3 regions of the Heyndrickxia vini genome follow, and region 1 is predicted to be linked to each of the others. Evidence: riboswitches for the same ligand, from Rfam matches in the RefSeq annotation. Region 1 holds a riboswitch; each other region holds the start of a gene.
What was found. Region 1 has a riboswitch for thiamine pyrophosphate ahead of I5776_RS19505 (YkoF family thiamine/hydroxymethylpyrimidine-binding protein). Riboswitches for the same ligand answer to the same signal wherever they lie in the genome.
Positions count from the first base shown of each region.

Region 1 (6,425 bases):
ATACTCTTCTAAACCAACTAATGAAAGCGACCATTCTATTTTTTGTTTCATTTCTTCTTTAGGTATTTTTATATTTTCTAAGCCAAATGCGATTTCATCCTCTACAGTGAGCATACAAAATTGGGAATCCGGATCTTGAAATACTACGCCAATTCGGCTGCTTAATTGCCCCGGTTCATAAGATTGAATCTCTTTCCCTACATATTTAATACTTCCCGTTCTGTCCCCTTCAATTGAATTTGGAATCAGCCCGTTTAAACAAAGTGCTAACGAACTTTTCCCGGAGCCACTTGGTCCTAATAATAGAAGTTTTTCACCTTTATTTATGGAAAAGGAGATATTGTTTATAATCGATTGCTCCTCATAAGATACTGAAAGATTCCTAACTTCTAATAAGGGTTCCCGTATCTCCATTTCAATCATGCCACTTTTCTCTTTTTTATCTCTTTGCCTAATGGCATTCCATTAAGCACTCCTGTTTGTGCCAATCCTTCACTTATATATTTACCTAATAATCCTGCAAGGAGCGCACCAGAAACCATTCGTATCGCCAGCATGGATAAAACATATGATGTGGATAGCGTTGCGAATCCCGAGATAAAATATCCCCATGCAAAACTAAATAGAGCCGAGCCAACTCCAGCAAGCATTAACACCCATGTTGAATAACGCTTCCAGCCAGTTGCGGCAAACACTACCTCAGCACCTAAACCTTGGATCATTCCAGAGATTAATAGTCTTGGACCAACCGCATTTCCTATTAAGATTTCCACAAATGCTGCAATCGTTTCCGACAAAATAGCTGCACCCGGCTTGCGAATAATATTGGCAACAATGATAGAAACGATGAACCATATCCCAAATATCGGTTCATACCCGATCGGTCCAACTAACCCAAAAAAAATATTCCCTACTTGGGTAAATAATAAATATACGATGGCAAAGACAATCCCTAACACTGACATCACAACAATTTCACGCAGACTCCATTTAGACATCATTTTTCCCTCCCCTATTTCTTCTTAGTCGAAGGACTATTCGCCGAAATATTCACTGTCATTGTTACATGCTTAACTTTTTCCTGTGAGTAATGAAAGGCCCGCTCAAGTGTTGTAAACACATCGTGCGCATCCCCGTCCAATCTGCTGGCATAGTGAATTCCAGCAGTAAATGTGTTTTGTTGTTTGGCAATTTCCACAACATCTGCAATGATTTGCATATAGTTTTCATTATTCATTGGATATAACGCAAACTGTGTAGGTGCTTCAATATGAATATTTTTTACTCTGTCTTCATTCATCCGAACATCGTCCTCAGACATATACACATCTCCATCTGAATCTCCCGGGCATCCTATTGAAAATGTTCCATTCAATACAACATGTTTTTTAGTATTTGCCGCAATTAAATAGATCGTTTTTGCTACGTCAAAAACATGATCCATTTTTCCGCGAATCACTGTACTAATATCATCTGTTTTTACCCATACTTTAGAGGTGTCAACTTGTTGAAGCGTAGATAAAATTATATCTACAAAATTATCCGCCATCGGATAAAGGGAAAAACGAAAACCTACAATTCTACTTGTTCCACATACTTCTGTCATAACCATTCTCCTCTCTTTTTTGGAGAATAAAAAAACTGCATCTCTAGGAAGATGCAGTAGTATACGAAAAGATGCAAATCAATGAATGATCTTACACCAATACTACTACACTTCCCCACGCTAGTATTATCTAGATCGGGTAATAAGGGATCGGAACGCACTTCCACGTTCACATCTCAGCTTTTTCAGCACCCCTAGTGTAGATAGGTCATATGCAGTTTTATTATTCGCCCTAATCATACATGAGAGATAATCGTATGTAAAGATACTTTGTAATCATTTATTCAATAACTATTCTAAAAAAATATTGTACATGCAATTTAATTCATCCACATGGTAAAATATACAGCTTTCTATTTTCAATCTTTTCGGTTTATGATATCTTTATATAGTTATTAATATAACTTTTTATTTATAAATATCCATTGGTTTTATTCGATGTTGATTTCCGCTGCAGGTGCTCGCTTTCCGCGGGCGGTTCGGGAGCCTCCTCGACGCTTATCGCGCTGCGGGGTCTCCCGTATACCGTTTTTCCCGCAGGAGTCTCGCACCTTCCGCTCCAATCAACAAGGCGCCATAATTAACATTGAACTTTAACAAAGCCATTTGTTTAAATATGGTTAATTTAAGGGTATGAATGGAATACGGAGGGTTTATATAGATGGAAAATCAAAATGGTGGCTTACAACGGAGTTTAAAAGCACGGCATTTAACGATGATTTCATTAGGTGGTTCAATTGGAACCGGGCTATTTCTTGGAAGTGGATCTGCTATTTATCAAGCAGGACCTGGCGGCGCATTGCTTGCCTATTTGATAATTGGTGTCATGGTGTATTTTATTATGACGAGCCTTGGTGAACTTGCTTCTTTCATGCCAACAAGTGGGGCATTTAGCACCTATGCTACCCGCTTTATCGATCCCGCACTTGGATTTGCATTAGGGTGGAACTATTGGTACAGCTGGGCAATCACACTTGCGGCGGAACTTTCCGCATCAACATTAGTCATGAAATTTTGGTTCCCAGATAGCCCATCTTGGTTATGGAGTGGCCTTTTTATCCTGATTATTTTCGGATTGAATATTCTTTCTGTTAAAGGATACGGAGAAGGCGAATATTGGTTCTCTTTCATTAAAGTAGCTACCATCATTATTTTCATTATTGTAGGTATTTTAATGATATTAGGTATAATGAAAGGTGACGCCATTGGCTTTAAAAACTTCACAATTGGTGACGCACCCTTTCATGGTGGTTTACTTGCAGTTATCGGAGTGTTTCTTACCGCAGGATTTTCTTTTCAAGGAACAGAAATTGTCGGTGTAGCTGCAGGCGAAAGTGAAAATCCGAGAGAAAATGTACCAAAAGCCATCAAAAGTGTATTTTGGAGAATTCTTTTATTTTATGTACTTGCAATTCTAGTTATAGGCTTAATTATTCCTTATACAACTGAAAGCCTACAAAGTGAAGACATCATGGTCAGTCCATTTACGTTAGTGTTCAAAAAGGCTGGGCTCGCATTCGCCGCATCGTTAATGAATGCAGTCATCTTAACGGCAGTATTGTCTGCCGGAAACTCAAGTCTTTATGCATCTACAAGAATTTTATTTGCTATGGCAAAAGAAGGACAAGCTCCTAAGTTTTTTGGAAAGTTAAATAAGCGTGGAGTTCCAGTCGCCGCACTTATTGCAACAACTTTGGTGGGGATGCTCGCATTTTTGGCATCCGCTTTCGGCGATGGGGCGATTTATATGTGGCTGTTAAATGCAGCAGGAATAACGGGATTTATCTTTTGGCTCGGTATTGCTGCCAGTCATTATCGATTTAGGAAGGCTTATATCGCTCAAGGACATTCACTTGAAAAGCTTCCTTACCGAGCAAAACTTTATCCGTTTGGCCCGATTCTCGCATTTGTCGTTGGATTAGTTGTCATATTAGCTCAAGACTATCAAGCCTTTCTCGGAGATAAAATAAATTGGATGGACCTGATCGCCGCTTATCTCGGTATCCCATTATTTATCATCATGTGGCTAGGATATAAATTTATTAAGAAAACAAAAGTGGTTCCATTGAAGGAATGTAAGATTGATATAGATGAGTTTAATTAATGATAAAAATGTATAGTAAGCAGCAGATGCTTTACTATACATTTTTTATTGATATTGTAAAACATGAAACAATTAAAAAAACGTAGGTAATCCACAAAAAAAAATCCTCTAAGATAAAATCTTAGAGGATTTTTTTACTATTGGGCAGATGAATTACATCATGCCGCCCATGCCCATGCCGCCCATATCAGGCATTGCAGGACCTGCATTTTCTTCAGGTTTATCTGCTACAACTGCTTCAGTTGTTAGTAACATAGCCGCTACAGAAGCTGCATTTTGAAGTGCATAACGAGTAACTTTAGTTGGATCAACAATGCCCGCTTCGAACATGTTTACCCATTCACCGTTAGCTGCATTGAAGCCAATACCTACTTGTTCTTTTTTCAAACGATCCACAATTACAGATCCTTCAAGACCAGCATTGTGAGCAATTTGGCGTACTGGTTCTTCCAATGCACGTAGAACGATGTTGATACCTGTTGCAACATCACCTTCAGCGTCAACAGAAGAAACTTTATTGTATACATTTACAAGTGCCGTACCACCACCGGATACGATACCTTCTTCAACAGCCGCACGAGTAGAGTTAAGTGCATCTTCAATACGAAGTTTGCGTTCTTTTAACTCAGTTTCAGTTGCGGCACCAACTTTGATTACTGCTACTCCGCCCGCAAGCTTAGCTAGGCGCTCTTGTAATTTTTCACGGTCAAATTCAGAAGTCGTTTCTTCTAATTGAACACGAATTTGATTTACGCGAGCTGAAATGCTTGCAGAATCGCCTGAACCTTCAACGATTGTTGTGTTTTCTTTTGTAACAACAACTTTAGCAGCGCGTCCAAGAGAATCAATTGTAGCTGTCTTAAGATCAAGTCCTAAATCTTCAGTGATAACTTGACCACCTGTTAGAACAGCGATATCTTCTAACATTGCTTTACGACGGTCACCGAATCCAGGTGCTTTAACAGCAACTGCATTAAATGTTCCACGAAGTTTGTTTACGATAAGTGTTGCTTGTGCTTCACCTTCAACATCCTCAGCAATGATAAGAAGCGGTTTGCCTTGTTGTACCACTTGTTCAAGAACTGGTAAAACTTCTTGAATATTTGTAATCTTTTTATCTGTGATTAAAATATATGGATTTTCAAGAACTGCTTCTAATTTATCTGTATCTGTAACCATGTATGGTGAAACATAGCCACGATCAAATTGCATACCTTCTACAACATCTAATTCAGTTGTGAAGCCTTTTGATTCTTCGATTGTGATAACACCATCGTTTCCAACACGTTCCATTGCTTCAGCAATCAATTGGCCCACTTCTTCATCAGCAGCAGAGATTGCAGCAACTTGTGCAATCGACTCTTTACCTTCGATTGGTTTAGAAATCGCATTAAGTTCTTCAACAGCTGTTTGAACAGCTTTTTCAATTCCTTTACGGATACCCACAGGGTTTGCACCAGCTGTTACGTTTTTCAAGCCTTCACGAATCATGGCTTGAGCAAGTACAGTTGCAGTCGTTGTACCGTCACCAGCAACATCATTTGTTTTGCTTGCAACTTCTGATACAAGTTTAGCACCCATGTTTTCGAATGCATCTTCAAGTTCGATTTCTTTAGCAATCGTTACACCATCATTAGTAATAAGTGGAGAACCAAACTTTTTCTCAAGAACCACGTTACGTCCTTTAGGTCCAAGTGTTACTTTTACAGCATCTGCTAATTTATCAACTCCGCGAAGCATAGCACGGCGTGCATCTTCACTGAATTTAATTTCTTTTGCCATTTGAAATTACCTCCTCGATCTTCTTTAATGATGTATTTATTTTCGAAAATGGTAAATAACTATTGTACAATAGCTAGAATGTCTGAATCACGAAGAATTAAATATTCGTTACCTTGGTATTTCACTTCTGTACCAGCATATTTAGAGAAGATGATGCGATCGCCTTCAGATACTTCAAGAGCAACGCGCTCACCGCTATCTAAAACACGTCCAGTACCTACAGCTACTACCTTACCTTCTTGCGGTTTTTCCTTTGCAGAATCAGGAAGAACGATACCGCTTGCAGTTTTTTCCTCTGTTTCTACTAGTTCAATTACGACGCGATCTCCAAGTGGTTTTAACAAGTGAAACAACCTCCTCAATAATTTTATGTAAATTTTTAATTATTAGCACTCGTTACTCTTGAGTGCTAACACAATTATTATAATAAATAATTCAATTCCATTTTGCAAGTCTCACAGTTAACTTTTTTGAAAAAACTCTTCTATTAGTTTGGAAACCCTTCAAATAGAACTTTGCGCAATATTCAAGTTTATGTCCTAATATAATTTCTATTCATAATTGGAGGAGATTTCCACATATAATAGTTTGAAGGTTAAAAAAGTGCTGCACTTCTTAATATTTGAACCTCTATTTATTCAATAGTAGAATGAGATTATGAGCTAATAGGAAAGGAAAAATATTGTGAAAAAAGAATATGCATATATTTTAATTACGTATATTGCCATGCAATTATCTGGCTATGTCGGTTATCCCATTGTTTATCTTATTGGCGTGAAAGGATTTCATACTTCAGAAAGTTATATGAAAATGATGACGCCTGTTTATTGGATCGTAATCAGCTTTATTTCCGCTTTGATTATTGTTTTGCTGATTTTACGAAAATCTGAACGTAAATATCAATTAGAGAGAAGTACACCGCTTTCTGCCGGA
Region 1 covers NZ_CP065425.1:3,935,765-3,942,189, forward strand. The annotation lists gene I5776_RS19495 (ABC transporter ATP-binding protein) at 1-423, opposite strand, end outside; gene I5776_RS19500 (ECF transporter S component) at 420-998, opposite strand; gene I5776_RS19505 (YkoF family thiamine/hydroxymethylpyrimidine-binding protein) at 1,013-1,606, opposite strand; TPP riboswitch at 1,702-1,812, opposite strand; gene I5776_RS19510 (amino acid permease) at 2,268-3,710, shown strand; gene groL (chaperonin GroEL) at 3,864-5,492, opposite strand; gene groES (co-chaperone GroES) at 5,552-5,836, opposite strand; gene I5776_RS19525 (CPBP family intramembrane glutamic endopeptidase) at 6,177-6,425, shown strand, end outside.

Region 2 (6,425 bases), 1.8 Mb from region 1:
AGCTGATAAATGAATTCCCTAAAGGGGGCAAAGATACACGCATAGCTTGTGGTAATATAATTCTTCTCATTGCTTGGGATTTCTTCATCCCTATTGAATAAGCTGCTTCCCATTGGCCTTTAGGAATGGACAAAATGGATGCGCGAAATATTTCAGAGCTATATGCTCCCACATTTAAGGTGAAACCAATTATTGCTGCAGGAAATGGATCTAATGTAACTCCTAATTTAGGCAGTCCGTAAAAAAGGATAAACAATTGTACGAGTAATGGAGTCCCTCTGAAAATCCATAAATAAATTTTAGCGAGAACGATTAATGGCTTAATTGTAGAAATACGAATAATCGCTGTAAGAAATGCTAGTATTGTTCCTAATATAAATGTAATAATGGATAGAGGAATTGTGAAATATATACCTGCTTTTAGTATAGGAAAAAAGGAATCACGTAGGATTTCTATTATTCGGATGGTAGATTCATCTGTAAACATCTTTAATCGATCCCTTTACTTCGACACATCTGTGCCAAACCATTTTTTTGAAATTTTTAAATAGGTCCCATCTTTTTTCATATCTGCAAGTGCTCCGTTTACAGCTTTCACTAATTCATCTGAATTTTTCCGAAAAAGAAAAGCATTACTTGTCGCATTTTTTTCTTCATAAACGATTTTTATAGGCAAATTTGGTTTGTGTTTTTTTAAATCTAAATAAGAAAGACTATCGTTTATTGTTGCGTCAATTCGTTTTGAAGTGATTAGATCAATTGATTGGTTAAATCCATCAACGACCGTGTTTGTTGCACCATGATCTTCTGCAATTTTTCGATAATTACTATCTAACGACTGCCCTACTTTTTTTCCTTTTAGGTCATTTAACGTTTTTATGTCATGATTATCCTTTCCTACAATTAACACAGCTTTCGAGACGATATATGGATCTGACATATCATATTTTTTCAATCGATCCGTCCGCACGGCCACTTCATTTGCAACTAAGTCATAGCGTTTTGCATCTAACCCTGCAATCATTCCGTCCCATTTTGTTTCAATGTACTTCGGTTTTATTTTTAATCGTTTAAATACCTCATTCGCAATGTCGATATCAAAACCAGTAAGATTCCCAGATTGGTCATGGTAGGTAAATGGTGAATATGTCCCTTCAGTGCCGATATTTACGAATCCTTTGTCTTTAATTTGGTCATAAAGATTTTTTTGTTCTTTTTTCTTGTCATTGTTTGAGCTACAAGAAGTTGCCATTATTGCTAATGCTAATATTATGAGTGTGAATAGTAATTTTCTCATCGAGCATCCCTCATTTTTGTATTTATTATTTATTCTCGTAGTTTTGCCCTATGCAAAAAGGGATATGCATTTTCTCCATATTCAGTATCCTCATAATCATTAATTTCACTTCTGAAAATCACACTATTTTTGTTTGTACATATAGTATGACAAGGAGGTGGTTAACAATGGTTCAATTGTTTTTAGCTACAATCGTTGCTGGATTTGCATTACTTGGCTTAAGTCTGCTTGGTGTTGTTACGGGGACATTAGCTACAGTAGTTGAATTCATTGGAGCAGGTGCCGTTATTCTCTTTGCTATCGTACTAATTGTTAAAGCAATTATGGCTTTACTAGGAAAACTGAATGTATAATCTATTTTCCTCATAAAGTATGGGAGGATGCCCAAGCTTATTTATAAGGACTTATCAATATATTTATCATTTTTCGAAAAAAGTGGGGTTTCCCACTTTTTTTCTATTGATTTATCATACATATTTTTTAGCTATCAAAAGAAAATAAAGCAAAAGGAGGGTCAAACTTTGGTTAACCAAAACTTTGAAAAATTCCATAAGCTCCAAGAAAAACATAAGTCAAGTTATCTTGGAAAGGATACGGATCAAAAACAATTAAATCCAGATCCAGAATATAATAATCAATCGAATACCGATAAAGCAATTGGAGCAACAGGAAGAGAACTAAAATAGGCTAGGGGTTTTATCCCCTGGCCGCTTTACTTTTAAACATAAAATTCTACTTTTTTAAACGAGTTGAGTATGCTTACAACGAGCCCTACACAAGAAATTGTAATAAATGAAAAAATAAGCTTCCCATCTTTTAATACATACATACCGATGAATATAATCAATGCATCAATGATGAATATTATAATACCAGGATTAATTGACGACCATTTTGATATTAATAAAGCTAATAGGTCGACACCACCGGGACTTGTATGATGTCGTAACATAATTCCTACTCCAATCCCTATACATAGACCGCCCAAAATCGCACTTAGAAGGATTGGTAACTGGATTATTCCTGCGAGTGGGAAAAATAAATCAATCATAATTGATGAAATACACATGCCTATCAAGCCATTAATAAAATATGATTTATCAAATGTAAGAGCCAATAAATATATCGGTGTATTTAAAAGGATAATCAGATGACCTAATTTAAATCCCCAAAGGTATTTTAATAGTAAACTGACACCGAATATCCCGCCATTTATTAAATGTAATGGCAAAATAAATACATTGATACCAATAGCAATAAATATACAAGCAACAGTAATAATGATGATTCTTTTCATTACTTTTCCCACCCTTGTCCGAATGACCTACTTCATATATATGATGGGACAAGGAAAATAAACCTTTATTTATATTTCGAATATTGACTTACTATGTAATTAACAGCACCTACTTTTTCAGTTCTCAGTAATTTCTTCTCGTGTTCTTACAATTCCCATTCCTATTGGTAAATAGCTTCACTTGCTCATTTTTAAATTCTCTTTTTTTGCACGATACAATTTAATATTATCTATTTATAAATTTTTTTGCTGCTTCCTTCGGATTTTTTGCTTTCATAATTGCGGAAACTACCGCAATTCCAGAAAAATTTATTTCTTTTAGTTGCTGAACATTTTCTAAAGTTATTCCACCAATTGCTACAGCTGGTATGTTTACGGAATCTCTAACAGCTTTTAACGTTTTTTTAGGTAACACAATTGCATCCTGTTTTGTTTTTGTAGAAAAGGCAGACCCTATTCCAATATAATCAGCTCCATTTTTTTCCGCTAATTGTGCTTGTTCGACCGTTTGCGCAGAAACGCCAATAATCATTGACCGGGGAACTATTCGCTTTAAGGCAGAAAGCGGCATATCGTTTTGACCAACATGGATGCCATCAGCCCCTACCGCTAACGCAATATCAACACGATCATTTATGATTAAAGGCACTTGATAGCTTTTTAACAACGCTTTTAGATGTATTGCTTTTTTATAAAATGCGAGTCCATCGGTGTCCTTTTCACGAAGTTGAACGATCGTCACTCCACCTTGTACAGCTTCTTCAACAATTGATAAAAGTTCGCCTATTGGAGTTCGTTCATCGGTAACTAAATAAAGATTGTAATTAACATTCACGTATTTGCACCTCTTTAGCAAGAATTTCCTCGTTCATTCGAAAGATTTCATCCATCAGCTTTAATTTATATGTTCCAATTCCCTCGTTTATTTCCAAGTGTTGTGTTGCACGCTCTCCCGAAAGAGACATAATTGACATTCCGGTTATGGCAGCTTCTAAATGATCAGATGCGACGGCAGATATACTTCCTATGAGTGAAGTAGACATACATCCCGTTCCAGTTATTCTTGTTAACTTTTCATCTCCATTTGATAGGAAATAGTTCTTACTTCCGTTGGATACGACGTCTACTTTGCCGCTTATGCCAACAACACATTGGAATGCATTGGCAGCTTGCTGAGCTATTTCAATCGATGGTACAGATCCTTCACCCGCGTCGACTCCTTTTGTTCCACCTGTACCACCAATTAATGTATGTATTTCACTGCTATTCCCACGGATGATTGCCATCTTTACTTTTTCTAATAGTTCCATAGATCGTTCTGTTCGATAAGTTGTTGCGCCAACACCGACAGGATCCAATACAACTGGAATTCCTTTTTTATTAGCAGCGATTCCCGCATGCAGCATGGATTCGAAAACAAGATCATGAATCGTTCCTAAGTTGATAATTAAGGCATCAGCTAGATGAATCATCTCTTCTACCTCTTTCATTTCGGTCGCCATTACTGGTGAAGCTCCGATTGCTAGTGTGACATTAGCACAATCATTTATAGTTACGACATTTGTCATATGGTGAATAAGTGGTTTTTTTTCTTTAACTAATGTCAATAACCGTGTCATTTTTGAAATTTCCATTGGAAAACCTCCACTATTATTTGTCTACTAGTCCAGCACGCTCATATAATTGGAAGAAATGGTTTGTTGGACCATGTCCATTACCTATTTCAAGGCTATGTTCAATAGCTACCGTAATATAATCTTTTGCCTTTTTAACTGCGCTCAATAGCGTTTCTTCCTGAGCTATAAAAGCCGCGATCGCTGAAGATAACGTACACCCTGTTCCATGAACATTTTTCGTATGAATTCTTTTCCCGTATAGCCATGTAAATTGATTTCCGTCAAAAAATAAATCATTAGGATCTCCTTCTAAATGGCCACCTTTTAATAAAACATTTTTAGCACCAAGTTCCTTTAATTTGAGGCAAGCGTGATACATGTCTTCAATCGTACAAATTCTACTATCTGTTAAACATTCAGCTTCAGGTATATTAGGTGTAATTAGTGTGACAATTGGCAGCAATTTTTCTTTTAACGCTTCAATCGCATTTTGCTGCAATAAATGGTGACCACCTTTCGATATCATTACTGGATCAAGGATGATATGCTGCGGATGATACGTAATTAATTCCTTTGCAACTACGGTAACATTCTCTTCCGTTCCGAGCATTCCAATTTTAACTGCATCAACCGGAATGTCATTGAAAATAGCAGATATTTGATCACGGATCATTTGTGAATCAATCATTTGCACAGATTTTACTTCCGTTGTGTTTTGGGCAGTAACTGCGGTAATAACCGACATTCCAAACACACCTAAGGAAGAAAATGTTTTAATATCTGCTTGTATCCCAGCTCCACCTCCTGAATCAGATCCTGCGATTGTAAGTGCTGTTTTCATGAACGATTCCTCCAAACGTTTGATTTTTGTTAGGAAGCTCTTCTTTTTCCTACAAAAAAGCCGCTTTCCACAATAGAAAGCGGCAATAACTGAACTGTAACTAGAATATACAGAATAGCTATTTAGACCGCTTCCCTACGCCGGCATAATCCGGATCAGGTACAAAGGGTTTCAATCAATGATATCTCTCAGCCTATGGCTCCCCTAGCAGAAAAAATTATGAAATTGTACACAAAAAAGCCCATCGTAAGTTTTTAGATGGGCAGAATTGAATTATTTCTCATACTCCCACTTCCTTACGCCAGCATAAACTGGATCAAGTTCAAAGGGTCCAGAACATCTCTGTCTCAGTCTTATTTAGACTCCCCTAGTGAAAAACTATTCATTTAAGTATATGTTAGCATAAATTAGATGAAAAGAAAGAGTATTTTTGCATATTTAACATTTGGTTATTAGTAATATTCTAAACACTATTCTTTGCACAAAAAAATCAGCTCCCGACTGGAAACTGATTTATGAGTTGTCAATTAAGGGCCGCCTTTGCCGTATGAGTAGTAAGAAAGTTTTAAACCACCACTCCTCAAAGTGGGTGTTTGCAGAAACGTTCTTGCTTGTCTTCCATGCCATATAGGCGAAAGCTTGTCATTCCAGTTTCAATATAAAACTCCCTGTTACAGCTTAAAGGTTAAAACTTTATTATCAATACGTACAATGCAGCTTGTATTGTTATATTACTTTATTATAATTATTTTTTCAAGTGAAATGATTTCCTGGAATAATAAAACTACCTCCAAAAAATACCTATTAAAACAATCGCACCTAATAAGATCCCCCCAATTTGTCCGACAAGACCTGTTGACAATGCCGGACGACTTTTTTGATCTTTTAATATTTCTACCTGTGCAGATAACTGATTTACTTGATTTCGCAGTTCTTGAATTTCATATTTTAATTGTTCATTTTCTTGTGTCATGTAAAATCCCCCTAATTTTTATGCTATCATGTCATTTTTATGAATGCATGTGCAATAATATTTTGAAATTATTGAGGGTGGTTGTCTAAATCCACTGACTTGTTTTATATCTTCGGTTATAATGTTTTTTCAATCCAACGGCTAAAAGTTGAAATGATACAATCGCAAACAGTAAGCATACTAATGGAATGAAAAGAACGAAATGGTTTCCCCACAAATTATCCCTTGCCTGTCCTACTAAACCCGCCCATTCTTTCGTAATTGAATGATATAAAGTTGGTGAGGTTTCTAGCTTCGTTCCCCCTATAAAAATATTGAATAATGCTAATTGTCCCATCACAGTGATCGCTGTAACAATTTCAAGAACAAATAATATGACAATATCCTCTTTTAAATGCGGA
Region 2 covers NZ_CP065425.1:2,104,530-2,110,954, forward strand. The annotation lists gene I5776_RS10580 (amino acid ABC transporter permease) at 1-487, opposite strand, end outside; gene I5776_RS10585 (amino acid ABC transporter substrate-binding protein) at 503-1,297, opposite strand; gene I5776_RS10590 (hypothetical protein) at 1,465-1,650, shown strand; gene I5776_RS10595 (hypothetical protein) at 1,819-1,983, shown strand; gene I5776_RS10600 (YitT family protein) at 2,016-2,594, opposite strand; gene thiE (thiamine phosphate synthase) at 2,821-3,429, opposite strand; gene thiM (hydroxyethylthiazole kinase) at 3,419-4,228, opposite strand; gene thiD (bifunctional hydroxymethylpyrimidine kinase/phosphomethylpyrimidine kinase) at 4,245-5,051, opposite strand; TPP riboswitch at 5,167-5,267, opposite strand; TPP riboswitch at 5,328-5,430, opposite strand; RNA gene ssrS (6S RNA) at 5,579-5,774, opposite strand; gene I5776_RS10625 (hypothetical protein) at 5,836-6,024, opposite strand; gene I5776_RS10630 (ABC transporter permease) at 6,110-6,425, opposite strand, start outside.
Region 2: it holds a riboswitch for thiamine pyrophosphate, as region 1 does, so the genes downstream of both, thiD (bifunctional hydroxymethylpyrimidine kinase/phosphomethylpyrimidine kinase) here and I5776_RS19505 (YkoF family thiamine/hydroxymethylpyrimidine-binding protein) in region 1, are expected to answer to the same signal.

Region 3 (6,425 bases), 980 kb from region 1:
CTAATGCGATGGCTAATGAAGTTGGAAAGATAATTTTTAATGTATCGATTGTAAATGGTATGTCAGGAATCAAAAAAGTCGGTAGTGATTGTGTTAATTGTCCCATATCACCGACTGTTCTAACATGTGCCCCCGCAGCAATTGAAATGATCGTAATAATTATTATTGCAACAAGTGGTGAAGGAATTACCTTAGTTATTCGAGGAAACAGATAAATAATGGCAAGTCCTCCTGCAACCATCGCATACATTACCCATGATTCGCCTTTGAAATGAGTCAATTGTGCGCTGAAAATTAAAATAGCTAATGCATTCACAAAACCGGTCATAACTGAGCGCGGAATAAATTTCATTAACCGGCCAATTTTAAAAATCCCAAGGATGATTTGAATAATTCCTGTTAAAATGGTGGCCGCTAAAAGATATTGCAATCCGTGGTCACGTACAAGCCCTCCCATTAATACGGCTGTTGCACCAGTGGCGGCAGAGATCATTGCCGGCCGACCGCCAACGAAAGCAATCACGACAGCGATACAAAAGGAAGCATACAATCCAATCATTGGATTGACCCCCGCAATAATAGAGAACCCAATTGCCTCAGGTATAAGTGCTAAACCAACAACGATACCTGATAGGATGTCACCTCTTATATTTCCAAACCATTCCTTTTTTAATGTAGCTAATCTCAAAAATTACACCTCTTTTAATATATAAATTTTCGACTTTCACCTCTCTAAAAGTCGGGAACCGTTAGTAACTAGTGAATTATACCATATTAATAGGTTTGGACAATGGACATCATCCTTGAATAGAATTTTTTCGTTTATAGACAAAAGCCCATTTTTAATATGGACAGTTACCACATATCAAGAGCTGAATAAATATAAATAAAGATTTATCTTTTGATGGGTGGGGAGGGGTGACATGAGATATCTCGCGATTGGTGACGGACTTTGTACAGGGAATGGTGCACCATTTTTATCTCCAAGTTTTGTACATCGACATGCACGTCTAGCTGAACAGAATTTAGGCGAAAGGGTACTTGTAACAAATATTGCTGATGCAAATAATCATGCCAATGATATTCTTCAATCATTAGATGATCCAAATATCATGAGAAGCGTTAAACAAAGTGACATGATTGTTTTATCTGTGGGACATCAAGATTTACAAACCGCGAAGAAAAATTACGATGAAACGGGCAATGAAGAGGAGTTTATTCATAAATCAAGGATATGTAGAAGTACAATTGATGACATCATTCTTGGTATACGCGATTTGAAAGAGGAGCAAGACGATAACTATATGCTTATTACTCTTGGTATACACAATCCATATCCTGATAATCTTTTAGCAGATAAATGGGTAAAGCGCATAAATCGCTATATCGAATGTAGAGCGAATCGTCAATGTTTAAAAATGGTGAATCTCCATGATCATTTTCAAGATCAATTGGACAATTGGTTTACAAGTGACAATCTATATCCAAATCAATTAGGTCATATTGAAATTGCAAATCGACTACATGAATTGGGCTATGAACCTATTAGAGGAGAACAGGTAACTAATAATTAATTGGTAAATTATCATTAAAAGGAGGTGATAAGCTTATGTGGTATGGTGGCGGTTGCGGTTGTGGTTATCCGGCAGGAGGATACGGCTATGGTGGCGGCTGGGGTGCTGGCCGAGGATTTGCATTAATCGTCGTATTGTTCATCCTACTTATCATTGTAGGAGCAGCATATGTATATTAAGGTAAAGTAAGGAAGTCTGGTCTTTTAAGACTGGACTTTTCTTATTTTAAGAAAAAGTAATCTTTTGTACAATTGGACTTCTTTAGATTTAAAACATTTGAATGTCGGGGGTGAGCAAGTCGCTTCCGCTTTTCTAGATGTCTAGCTTCAGCGCCTATCGACTAGAAAACTTCAGGACTTTTCCTTACGATAAGTCAACATCGATTCGCCTTTCAGGCTCAACGTGTTTCCTTTATCTCAGTCAAAGTCCCGTAAGTCTTTTACGTCGATGAGCAAGTCGCTTCCGCTTTTCGTGGTATAATCAAACGTTTACCCTGCTCCATTGTCCCACTCCAATTAAGAGACTTAACCATAAAATGGTGTGGAAGGATACTTGGAGGTGATTATACATGTCTGCTTCACATTATCATACTTGTCAAAGAAATATTGGGAAACCTGTTGAGATAAGAACACATGATGGGAGAGTACATCGAGGAATCATTCGTCGTGTAGATAATCGGATGGTTTACCTAGACCCGCTGCCACGAAGGAATTTTGGAGGATACGCGTACGGCTGGGGCTGGGGATGGGGTGGATTTGGCTGGGGTGTCGCACTTGGTGCCATAGCTGGATTAGCGATTCTTCCTTGGTTTTTCTGGTAGGACGTTGCCACTTGAAAAAGACTCCCTTTATTAAAAGGGAGTCTTTTGACTTAAACTTCAAGACTTTCCCTACGATAAGTCAACATCGATTCGCCTTACATCGCCAGTGTTTTCTTTATCTCAGTCAAAGTCCTTCTAGTTTTTACGTCGATGAACAAGGTGGATGCGCTTTATTCAATATTTTTTATAATAATGGGAAAATAATTGTAAAAATAGTCCAATCATCGTTAGATTGACAAGTTAAAGTTCCACCGTGTTTTTCAATTGTATTTTTGGAAACATACAAACCGAGTCCTGTTCCACTTTTTTTTGTTGTAACAAAGGGCTCAAAAATCGTATCGACCATTGCTTCGGGTATCTTTGGTCCATTATTGCTGATATCAATAATGACAGAGGTTTCTGTTATATCTAATTCAATTTGGATAATCGGATTCTCCACTCTTTTAAGTACATCAACTGCATTAAAAATAATATTAATAAGTACCTGTCTTATTTCATCTTTAAAGCCTTGTATACTAATTTCATGTAAATAATGTTTTTGGATATCAACATTTACTTCTAAAATACGAGGATACAAAAAGGATAAGACTTCTTCAATTAAATCATTTAATGAAAAAGAGGTCATTTCACTCGACACAATTTCTTTTTTTGATAGCATAAGAAATTGTGAGATACTAAATTTTAATTGCTCAAGTTCATTAGAAATAATATCCAAATAAGGTAATTGTGGATTTTCGGAACGTAATAATTGCACAAATCCGTGAATGGAAGTTAACGGATTACGAAATTCATGAACAAAGCTGGATGTCATTTGCCCTAGAAGTGTTAGACGTTCATGATGTGTCGTGTTTATGTATTCATTTTTCTTATCAATGATTTGATCTTTAACATTGGAATAATATGTAACAACATAAAATAATAATTTATCAAAAGCATAATTAATCTTATCAATGTAGGCGTGTACATCGTTCAAATTTAAATAATCATTATATAAAAATTTAGTAATAATGGATTTACCTATACTTAAATTATAAGTAAGCTCACCTAAATCGACATTTTGATCAAGTTTTTCTTTAGCAAAATTAGATGCAAGGGATTTTAAAAAGTGTTCCAAATTCTCCTTTGATATTGACAATGATTGAATAAAAAAATCATGGCATATATCTTTATTGAAAAACTTGGAATTTAAAGGATTTGACTTGGAGTTTAACAATTGTTCATTCCAAATCACAACAATTTTATCAATATTTCTATCAAAAAATGCAACGATATCTTGTCTAAGCGGTATCACTTTCTCACCTCACTTTCTTCAGAATAGTAATTAGCAAAAATTTCTTTATTTAAAATATATCAAAATATTTAAACAATACCAAGTTAAAGTTATATAAATGTCCTTATAATCTCATAAAATAATAATAAACGAACATATATATTATCGTTAAGAATATGGATATATTTGTTGTCAATGCTTTTAAAAAATAGTATAGTTAATTAGTATTATTAAATAAATATTTTCCCACAAGGGGAGCCTAAATCGGCTGAGAGTGAACGTATGAGTTCTGACCCTATGAACCTGTTAGATAATGCTAGCGCAGGGACTGTGGTTTGATGGAATAGAAAGCAATGCAGCGATTTCCTTAAACCGTCCTGTATTGCTTTTTTTGTGTAAAAAACGCAATACGGTTGTTTTTACATTCCCTCCACGCTTTTGCATAGTCACTCTTCAGACGAAAAGAAAGGAAGGGAATATAACATGAATAAAAAAACTTTGTTTTTAGTAGAAGTAGCTGTTCTAGGAGCTCTTGCTTACTTGCTTGATCTTGTTTCAGCACTTATTTGTAAAGCTATTTGGCCTGAAGGTGGTTCGGTTTCATTAGCTATGATACCGATCTTTTTAATGGCCTATCGCTGGGGCTTAAAAGGCGGGCTGCTAACTGGATTTATATTAGGTGTTCTGCAGGTCGTAACAGGATTTTCTGTGTTTTATCATCCAGTTCAAGGAATTGTCGACTATTTTGTCGCCTTTACAGTGATTGGTTTCGCAGGTGTTTTTGCAAAGAAAATCAAAACATCTATTGAAAACGGAAATACTGGAAGATGGATTACATACACTGTTTTTGGTGTTTTTCTCGGTAGTTTATTACGTTTCCTTGCCCATTTCTACACAGGAATTGTCTTTTTCGGATCGTATGCACCTAAAGGGCAACCGGTTGCATTATATTCATTGATTTATAACGGAACGTATATGTCGATCAATTTTGTCTTAAGCTCGGTACTTGTCATTATGATTTTGTTTATTGCCCCAAGGCTTGTCCAAATAAAAAAATAAAGAAAAGGGGGTACCTAGTAGTTAGGTACCTTTTATTTCACAACTAGAACGTCTCTGGTAGTATTTTTAATAATATTTTCCTCAGTACTTCCAAGAAAAATCCGCTTGAAAATCCCTTCTTCACTCTGACCAACGACAATTAAATCTATTTGATTTGACTCCGAGTATTCGCATATATTCTCGGAAGTCTTTCCATAAAGCGTATCAAAATGAAAGGATATCCCTTTAGGTTGTAAAATCTCATCAACTTCCGCATGAAGATCGGGTTCATCATCTTGTATAAAGTGTTTTGTATTTTCTTGAATCGAATGTTCAGGGGGAAGGTGTGTGGCATAGACACCACCATCTGAACGTGGGATAGCAGTATATCCAGACTTACCCAAGCTATCTTCCGGCAGTGGCGTATCGATGGAATGGGAAGTTCCGTTTATTACTTGAACAACACTTAATTGACAGTTTGGATTTAATAAATATAAATTTGCCGCAATTTCTAATGCTTTTCTACTACCGTCTGAGTTATCAAAGCAAACTAAAATATGATGATACATATTTATCAGCTCCTCTTTAAATTACTTACTATATACCCTTTATACATTGCAATTAACACTCAAATAAATGCTTTATATTACAAAATTATTACAAAGTAAATTAATTTTCATTGATTTTTCTAATCTAAAATAATATGCTTTACGTTAGAAATAGGTGTATTAATTTTTACTAATTGAAAGCAGGGAAAAGTATGGAATGGTTACAGCGATTTCGTGAAGCTGTAAAGAAATTTTGGAAAAAGGCACATATGAATCAAATAATTATTCTAGTAGGCTCAGTAACCCTATTAGCGTTTCTTGCCTTTTTTGGATATTTTGCAGCTACGGCTAATGTTGAGTCTTTGAAAAAGGGCTTAGCACAATCGACTGTTATTTACGATAAAGACGGAGATGTTGCAAGCAAAATCTCCGCAAACCGAACAGAAGGCGTTTCGATAAAAAAAATGCCTCAACATTTAAAAGATGCAATTGTTGCTATTGAAGACCATCGTTTTTACCAACATGGTGGTTTTGATGTGAAAGGAATAACTAGTGCACTCTTTAAAAACTTTACTGCAGGTGGCATAACAGCTGGGGGAAGTACAATTACCCAACAGCTAACTAAAAATGCCTTGTTGTCAGATGAAAGAACATATAAGCGTAAAATCGAAGAACTGTTTTTAGCAATAGAAATCGAAAAAAAATATACTAAAGACGATATTTTAGAAATGTATTTAAATCAAGTTTATTTTGGACATGGTGCATGGGGAGTTCAAAAAGCTGCCCAACGGTATTTTGGTAAAGATGTAGAAGATATTAATCTTAGTGAGGCAGCCGCACTTGCGGGAATTGTAAATGCGCCATCTGCACTCGATCCTTATTATCATATGGATCGAACGATAAAGCGCAGAAACATCGTTCTTGGGGCAATGAAACAATATGGCTACATCACGAAAAAACAATTCGGCGATGCTAAAAAAGAACAATTAGTACTTGATGATCAACAGAAAGATCCATTGAAAGGAAAATATCCTTATTATGTTGATGCGGTCTTAGCAGAAGCGACAGATAAATTCGGATTGACGCAAGATGAAATTATGACCCGTGGTTATCGTATTTACACAGAAATGGATCAAAATATACAATCTTCGTTGGAAAATGTATATAACAATAAT
Region 3 covers NZ_CP065425.1:2,952,584-2,959,008, reverse strand. The annotation lists gene I5776_RS14835 (SulP family inorganic anion transporter) at 1-688, opposite strand, end outside; gene I5776_RS14830 (SGNH/GDSL hydrolase family protein) at 924-1,574, shown strand; gene I5776_RS14825 (YjcZ family sporulation protein) at 1,610-1,753, shown strand; gene I5776_RS14820 (LSm family protein) at 2,143-2,394, shown strand; gene I5776_RS14815 (ATP-binding protein) at 2,579-3,685, opposite strand; TPP riboswitch at 3,906-4,010, shown strand; gene thiT (energy-coupled thiamine transporter ThiT) at 4,148-4,723, shown strand; gene I5776_RS14805 (universal stress protein) at 4,756-5,271, opposite strand; gene I5776_RS14800 (transglycosylase domain-containing protein) at 5,463-6,425, shown strand, end outside.
Region 3: it holds a riboswitch for thiamine pyrophosphate, as region 1 does, so the genes downstream of both, thiT (energy-coupled thiamine transporter ThiT) here and I5776_RS19505 (YkoF family thiamine/hydroxymethylpyrimidine-binding protein) in region 1, are expected to answer to the same signal.